Regions from separate parts of the Planococcus sp. TJ-302 genome, predicted to be linked through region 1. Evidence: riboswitches for the same ligand, from Rfam matches in the RefSeq annotation. Region 1 holds a riboswitch; the other holds the start of a gene.

Region 1 (4,200 bases):
TAACATAGCTCTTTTTGCGTGTTTTATTCGGAACCCGAAGCAATATCGCATTCAGCATTCTTGGAGCCTTCCATTTGCCGGAAATTCTTCACTTCGCCAAAGAAAAAAGCTGCTCCAAAGGCCATTTAATGGCCTTTGGAGCAGCTTTGCTATTATTCATTAATCCGCTAGATGTTCATCAGCCCGGTCCATCAAGATGTACTCGAATGAACCGTCCAATTGATACCCGCCGTTTGTTTCGTTGATCGTGATTTGTGTTTCAAGTTCAGTTAATAATGTATTCAAGTTTTCCATCACCGGTTCCAGCGCATGCTTCGATGCTCCTCCGATAACATGGCTATCCAGGAAATAGTCTTTCAAGCATACTGGGGTTACTGCTTTCAGCTGGTGCGCATTCAACAGCAGATGGCGCAATACATGTGCTTGAGGCGCAGCCAATGCCTCCTTGATGCCGTTAAAGTGGAGCTCTGTTCCTGTATCTCCAAAAAATAGCATTAGGGTATCTTTAGGCGCTGAGCTGCACGTCTCTATGCATTCATCGATTGAACAATATTCGGTGCCGTCCAATGTCGTCATGCGGTACGCTTGGGATTTCAATATGCCTTCGTTATAGCTGAGTTGAGTGAAAAAATCGGCAAAAATCGGATTGCCCGATCCTTCGTTCTGCCCATTCTCTGAACCGATGACCAAGGTCTGGCATGCAGTATGCAGCGAGCAATTCGACAAGTACAAGACCACTCGATTAATTTGTTCCGTGCTGAGCAAGAACGCCCCATCGCTGTAACTCTTCTGAAAATCCAACGCCTTCTGGAAATGGCCGATAGATTCGCTGAATTTTTTTTGCAGATAAGCCAGGCAGCCTAATCTATAAGAAACAATCGGATTTTTCCGATCGTAGCTTTGCACTCTTTTCAAAACTTTTTCAGCTTTTACACGTTCTTGTGTGGTGCTTCCATGGACGCTGGAACTATAGCGCAGCAAATAACACACCAATTTTTTCTTTATATATGTATAATAATCGAGGTAGTCGTTATCGTCTTTGCTAAGAATCGACAAATGCGTATGCATCGCATCATAAATCTCGATTTTCGTGTAATTCAACAACCCTTTTCTGCTTTCTTCGCTCAAATGCAGCTCTTGTTCAATTTCTTCTAGTTCATCCAGACTTATATCACGATATCGCATGTTCTTCCTCCCAATAAATAAAACACTCTAAAATGTAGGGGTTCATTAATAAAAAAATATAAAAATCTTATAGTATAACAATAATATTGCACTAGACAAGGAATAAATAAGATAATTTTTACATTTATAACAAACTTGCAGTATTTTTATGATACCAATCATTGGCATGATAAACAATACATCTCATCAAATATATATTAAAAAATCTTTCCATCCCCTCTTTACTTCTTCAGAACCTTCCGCTAAACTGAACCCATCGGGAAAACCCGACACAAAAAAACTGCATACCGTTTTCTGCACTAGGGGTGCTTAATTTTAGCTGAGATGCAAGCGCAAGCTTCGATCCCTTATAACTCGATCAGGTTAGGACCTGCGTGAGGAAGTGTGGCGCATTTCTGACCCAATCCTTTCTGGATTTCATACATGAAATTGTGGCTGCATCTTCGCGGATGCGGCCTTTTTTGTGTATATTTTTAAGGAGGATTTTTTATATGGAACCATTTCAATGCGGCACCAGCCCGATTGTCGGATTTCGCTTTTCTTTGCATCCGATGGCCGGGGATTTCATCCAAGTCATCAAAGGGGCGTTGCGGGAAACCGATACCTCAAATGTCTGGATGCACACCGACGATGTTTCGACCGTCATCCGCGGCAGGCAGCTCCACGTCTTCAATACGGCAAAGTCGATAGCGCTCCATGCTGGTAAGAAGGGCGTGCATGTCGCCATGTCAGGCACGTTTTCTGTCGGCTGCCCAGGGGATTCTGCCGGAGACGCCTATTTGGACAAAGAAGATGCTTTGTTGAACATCGACACGTCGAAGCAATATGTATCTTCGCAATTTGCGCTTTATCCCATGAACACTCCCGATTATATGGAAATCATCTACCGGGAAGTCGAACGTGCGAAAGAGCGTGGCGTCTTTAATGACTCCATGCATTATGCGAGCGGCATCCATGGCGATATCCATGATGTATTCGCTTTTTACGAAGAAGCGTTTACCAATGCGCGCTCTACCGAAAACGCACACCTAGTGATGACAGTCGCTTTGAGCATAAACAGCCCTTCTCACGGAGGTGGCAGCGGTGCTTAAAGATTGGAAATTGAAAGAAATCGTCTTGATGTCACTGTTCGGCGTTGTCTTTGGCATCGTTTATCTCTTATTTATCCACTTCGGCAATATTTGGGCGGGCATTATCGGACCGATCGCGTATGAATGGATGTTCGGCATCTGGTTTATCGTATCCATCATTTCGATGTACATTATTCGCAAACCTGGGGCTGCCGTTCTGCCTGAAACATTGGCGGCGTTAATAGAAGTCCTTCTTGGCAATGCGGTCGGACCACGTCTCATCTTGTCAGGGCTCATTCAAGGTCTTGGTGCAGAAGCAGCATTTGCGGTCACGCGTTACAGGCATTTCAACTTGGCAGTATTGATGCTTGCCGGCGCAGGATCTGCTGTGTTCAGTTTCGTCTATGGCTATTTCATATCGGGGTATGCAGCACTCGATCCGTCATTTGTCGCTTTGATGTTCACATTGCGTGTCTTGAGCGGCATGGTGATTGCAGGAATCGGCGGCAAATATATTGCCGATGGTCTCCTCGCAACTGGTTCGCTGCGCGGTTATGCAATTTCCCGCAGCAGCAAAGGTGATGCGGGTGCCTGAGGAAGTTATTCGATTAAATGATCTGTCATTCCGCTTCCCGGATTGCGGCAAAACGGTATTGAACAATGTATCAGCTGTTATCCATCAGGGAGAACGCATCGTCGTTTGCGGGCCGAGCGGCTGCGGCAAAAGTACGTTAATGTATTTGCTGAACCGCCTTTATCCGCTCAATTGCGATGGCATCGTCAGCGGAGAAATCAAGTTGTTCGGAGAAAATGCGGAGGATTACGCCCCTGGAGAAATCAATCGCCGGATTGCTACAGTGTTTCAGGATCCCGACTCTCAATTCTGCATGCCGACAGTCGAAGAGGAATTGGCATTTACGCTGGAGAACCTTCATATTCCTTTCGCTGACATGGAAAAGCAGATTGCGGACATCCTAGATTTGACGTCTTTAACCAAGTGGAGACATTCCAAAATCCATAGCTTATCCGGCGGCATGAAACAGCGTGTCGCTGTCGCTTGCGCGTTAATCATGGATCCGGAAGTGCTCTTGCTAGACGAACCATTATCCCATCTTGATCCTTTGACTGCGCGCGATTTCGTCCGCTGGCTCGACGGATTACAGCAACATCGACACCTGACAATCATTGCTGTCGAACATAGACTGGCAAACTGGGAAGCTTTCTTCGATCGAGAAATCAGGCTCGACAAAGACGGCCGGTTAATCGCGGATGGTCCGCCGGTGGCAGTCCCGGCCCTACAATTTCCTTCGCGGCTTTATAAGAAATTGGCAGAAGAAGCACTTTCCGTTCATCATTTGGCAGTAGAAATCAATGGCAAAACACGTCTCTTCCCCCTGTCATTCTCATTAAAACTCGGCGAAGTGGTGGTTGTCGCAGGTCCGAACGGCAGCGGGAAAACTACGCTTTTAAAAGCATTATGCGGCATTCACCAGCCGGTAGGCACCTTACAGGCTATTTCCCGGGCAGGCTATGTGCCTCAATCTCCCGAGTTCATGTTTTTGACGCAGAGCGTCACTCAGGAATTGGCGTATTCGGGAATCTCTTCGCTGCAGGAAATCAAACTTCTGTTGAAGCGGCTAAATCTCGCTGCAATCGCGGATTCGCATCCATTTTCGGTGAGCCACGGCCAAAAACGGCGTGTTGCGATTGGCGCAATGCTTGCAGACAAGCGGCAAATTCTGCTTATGGATGAACCGACAGCCGGACAAGACGCCGAGTCACTTAAGGAATTATATGATTTAATCCGGCAGCGGGCTGCAGAAGGGACAGCATTTTTAATCGTCACGCACGACATGACATTCGCTTTGGCGGTCGCTGATTCCTTGCTGCTGCTGAAAGATGGGTCGATGACCGGCAAGTATTCCGCGGCGTACTTATGGAAGCG
Region 2 (4,200 bases), on a different contig from region 1:
GCTGCTCTGGCATTATGAGTTTTTCGCGTGGACGATTGTTGTAATGATCGGCTACCTGATTTCACTCATTGCTCTGTATCTGCAGTACAGCAACGAGGACCGGTCATGGACCGGGCGCCTGCCGATATCCATCAATTTGGGCTGGATCAGCGTCGCCACCATCGCCAACGTCAGCTACGTGCTCACTTACTATAATTGGGGCGGCTGGGGCCTCAGCGACCAGCTATGGGTTGTCATCATGCTGACAGTCGGAACCGCTCTCGCGCTCCATATACGCTTCCACCATTACGACATTCCTTATGCTTCGGTTTTCATCTGGGCATTCATCGGCATCGCTGTAAAACATGGCACCGATGAACTCCTAGTGACGACGGCTTCGCTGTTTCTGAGCGGCGTCATTTTCACAGGTATCTTATTGATCAAAAAACGGCCATTAACAAGGGCTTGATAAGAACAAGCATCACAAACCCGTATGGAATTTATTCCGTGCGGGTTTTGTTTTTGTGGATTCGATAGTTATTAAAAATTCTCTGACGCCTTTTCATTTCGCTTCAGCGCACTTTCATGTCTCGAAGCTAGCGAAGCGATGCAGAGACATGCGGACGCTTTCCGCGGGCACTACCTCAGCCGCTTTACTCACAGCGTTCGCTCCAGGGTCTTCGGCACGTGCTGAATCCGCAGGAAAGATATGACCGAAGGTAGTTCGGTCATATCTTTCCGACGAAGCTAGCGAAGCGATGCAGGAGCAGTATGTTTACCCTCGCCGCCTTCCGCTTCATTCAAAGGTATTTCTTAATAGAGAATCATTTCTTTTATCAAAAAACATGAAAGATATGCTCGCTGAAGTTTCCAGCAAATCTCAAGATATGGAGCAAAACACCTCCGACTCCCGCGGGGCTGTATTGCGGAATATCTTTCTTAGATTTATTTGAAACCCAGGATTTTTTACTTTTTAATCATAGAAAAACGCACCGGGATAAAATCCGGTGCGTTTTTGACTTTCAGTCTAATTTAGTGAGCAAAATCGGCTCGCCTTTTGTCACCAGTACAGTGTGTTCAATCTGCGCCACCAACGACTGGTCAGGCGTGATGAAAGTCCAGCCATCCCCTGATTCGATAATGTGTTCGGCTTTCTGTGAAATGAACGGCTCCACTGCCAGGATCATACCTTCTTTCAGGATGGTTTTTTCCCACGCGTCGTAATAATTCAAGATATGCTGAGGAGCCTCATGAAGCGATTTTCCTATGCCGTGCCCTGTCAGGTTCTTGATGACGAATAGGCCCTGCTGCTTCGCTTCGCGCTCGACCGCTTTGCCGATCTGGTTCAGCTTCGCGCCGGCCTTGACTTTCGTCATCGCAAAATCAAATGCGGACGCAGCCACTTCGCAGAGTTTCTCTTTTTCAGCGTGGCCTTCGCCCACCACAAAAGAGATGCCCGTGTCGGAAAAATAACCTTCTAAAGAACCCGATACGTCGATGTTGACCATATCGCCTTCTTTGATGACGCGGCTGCCAGGAATGCCGTGGGCAACTTCCTCGTTGACGCTGATACACGTGAACCCCGGGAAATCATATTCCGATTTCGGGCCGGACACGCCGCCTAGTTCGTCGAACAGGCGGCCGCCCAGTTCGTCGATTTCTTTCGTCGTCACTCCTGGTTTTGTCGCCGCCTTCATCGCCTCGCGTATTTCGGCTACCATACGGCCGGCTTTTTTCAGCATTTCTATATCTTGTTCAGTAGTAGCAATCATTGAATAACCCTTCTTTCAAATTGTCTATGAAAAATTATACCATAAGAAAAGAGGACTATCACAACAATAGTCCCCCCTTTTATTATTGATTTGCGTGTACCAGTTTCGGAGCGGCAGCGAACAGTGCCGAACAGACAAATGCTGCCAACAGGAATACTGGAATCATATAAGTCGCGTTATAGACTGCTGAATAGACAAGCACATTGCCTTCCGCAAACATGCCGAAGAACAAGATGCCTGTCACCACATGCATGGCATATCGCAATAACGAGCCGAGCAGCACTCCGGCTATGATAGCTGACACCATCTGTCCAGTGCGTTTTTTTTCAGCCGCTCTCAAATATCTTCCGCGCATAATTCCTGCCAAGCCAACGACGCCATAAGCCGCCAGGTAATCCAGGATGACCTGCAGCACGACATAGCCGAAAGACAGCGGCGTCACGGAGACCGTACCCGTCACTATTTGCAGCAGCCCGACCAGCACGCCCGTCAATACGCCAGCAAGGACGCCTCTGCGGAAAGCCATCAGGACGATTGGGATCATCACCAGGCTGACAGAGCCCCCTTGCGGCATTTTGAACGCGATAAAGTCGAGCACAAAGCCCAACGCACCGAAAATCGCGATTTCCATCATTAAAATCACTCGTAAATTTCTCATAGCTTCCTCCTTATGTGTTGTGCACATCACCAGAAGGGCCGCGAATCAAAACCATATAAAAGCGGCGCCAGGATAGATCCTGGCGCCGCGTAAGGGCAGGTTTCCATCCACATCCCTGCGCAAGTGTTAACTTACAGGTTCAAAGGGTAAGAACAGAACGTTCACTCTCAGCAAATAGCTCCCCTTGTGGTGTATACAATTATTATCTTACACTTGTATTGTACACAAGCGCATTCTTGAATGCAAACCTGTTTCAAGCAGCGTCAGCAGGGTAACAGGTATATAGCGAGAAATTCAAGAAAGGTGGTGGAGGCAGCAGGAACAACTGCTGCTGAAAATATTATGATCGAGCTTTTGAAAGAACTGATTAAGATCCAAAGCGATACGAAAGAAGGGGCAAATGAAGCGCTCGAATATTGTGCGGGATGGCTCGAGAAGAATGGCCAGGACGTAAAGGTCCACGATAACAACGGCTATAAGATGTTGACAGCCATCAAAGGCCAAGGCACGGAAACCCTCATCTGGAATGGCCACGTCGATGTTGTGCCGGGGCATCCGGAACAATATGTGCCTATTGAAAAAGCCGGACGCATTTACGGACGTGGGTCTGCGGACATGAAAGCGGGAGCCGCCGCCATGATGCAGGCATTCGTCGAATTGGACGCCTCTAAATTGAACCGGATCGTGCAGCTTCATATTGTTACAGATGAAGAAATCGGTGGGCGCAACACGTCGAAATGGCTCGTTGAACAAGGCTATACCGGAGACTTTGTCATTTGCGGCGAACCTACTGGATTGAAAATCGGGCTGCAGTCAAAAGGGATTCTGCGCATGGATCTGACGTTCAAAGGCAAACCAGCGCATGGCAGCCGTCCTTGGGAAGGCATCAATGCCATTGAATCCGCGATGAAATTCCATGCAGGAATGGCCGACCTGCCGTTCCGCAAAGAGGCGACGGAATATTACGAGCAGCCGTCAGTAAATCTCCCGATTATCAAAGCTGGCGACCGTTATAACGTTGTACCGGAAATCTGTGAAATGTCCTACGATATCCGTTTCATGCCGGGCCAGGACAAAGAGGAAATCGTCCGCCAAATGAAAGAATTGGCAGAGCGGCTCAATCTAGACATGGAATATAAAGCTAGTGGCTCGACGCCGGCATTGACGACCACAAAAGAAAACCGCTCCATCCAGTCCCTGGAAAAAGCGATTTCAGATACAACAGGCGAGACCCCTGTGTTGTTTGGGCAGCACGGCGCAGCTGACACCCGCTATTATGCGGAGGTCAATGGCGGCGAAGGGGCAATCGAGTTCGGTCCGACCGGAGATGACTGGCATGGCAACGCGGAATATGTAGAAGTCCAAAGCGTCCATCAGTACAAAGACATCTTGTTGGCCCTCGCCCTATCACCTGCCTATGTTTAAAGCAGACACCTTTTGGGAATACTAAACTAACTTACTCATGACAGGAGAGATTTAAATGGCATTAGGACGTTTATTGAAAACTGCGATAAAATTTGCACCCATCGCTTACCCGATTATCCGCAAAGCTATGAACAAAAAAAAAGCCAGCAACGCGGGCCAATATAAAACACCACAATCAAAACGATAAGATAAAAAGAGCTGCAGCGATTCTCGCTGCAGCTCTTTTTCCTCTTTAACTATAAGGGATGGCTTCTTTTAGCGCCAATAGTCCGGCGGCATTGTGCCGGGACGGATTCACGGCCGCTGAGCTTCCTTCCAATTCACCAGAAGACTCTTCATCTTGCTGAGCCTGGATTTCTTCAAAAG

Evidence for each region. A riboswitch is a leader RNA that binds a small molecule or an ion and turns the genes downstream of it on or off. The one in region 1 is predicted to bind thiamine pyrophosphate.
Region 2: another riboswitch for thiamine pyrophosphate. It lies ahead of thiT (energy-coupled thiamine transporter ThiT); the one in region 1 lies ahead of AC4EHB_RS02955 (YkoF family thiamine/hydroxymethylpyrimidine-binding protein).

What each region holds. Positions count from the first base shown of each region.
Region 1 covers NZ_JBZDOI010000001.1:573,500-577,699, forward strand. Annotated here, with positions in the region: gene AC4EHB_RS02950 (hypothetical protein) at 160-1,185, opposite strand; TPP riboswitch at 1,477-1,583, shown strand; gene AC4EHB_RS02955 (YkoF family thiamine/hydroxymethylpyrimidine-binding protein) at 1,677-2,276, shown strand; gene AC4EHB_RS02960 (ECF transporter S component) at 2,269-2,850, shown strand; gene AC4EHB_RS02965 (ABC transporter ATP-binding protein) at 2,837-4,200, shown strand, end outside.
Region 2 covers NZ_JBZDOI010000005.1:40,552-44,751, forward strand. Annotated here, with positions in the region: gene AC4EHB_RS16065 (TspO/MBR family protein) at 1-448, shown strand, start outside; gene map (type I methionyl aminopeptidase) at 1,002-1,751, opposite strand; gene thiT (energy-coupled thiamine transporter ThiT) at 1,834-2,409, opposite strand; TPP riboswitch at 2,505-2,604, opposite strand; gene AC4EHB_RS16080 (M20 family metallopeptidase) at 2,752-3,834, shown strand; gene AC4EHB_RS16085 (hypothetical protein) at 3,890-4,021, shown strand; gene AC4EHB_RS16090 (SGNH/GDSL hydrolase family protein) at 4,067-4,200, opposite strand, start outside.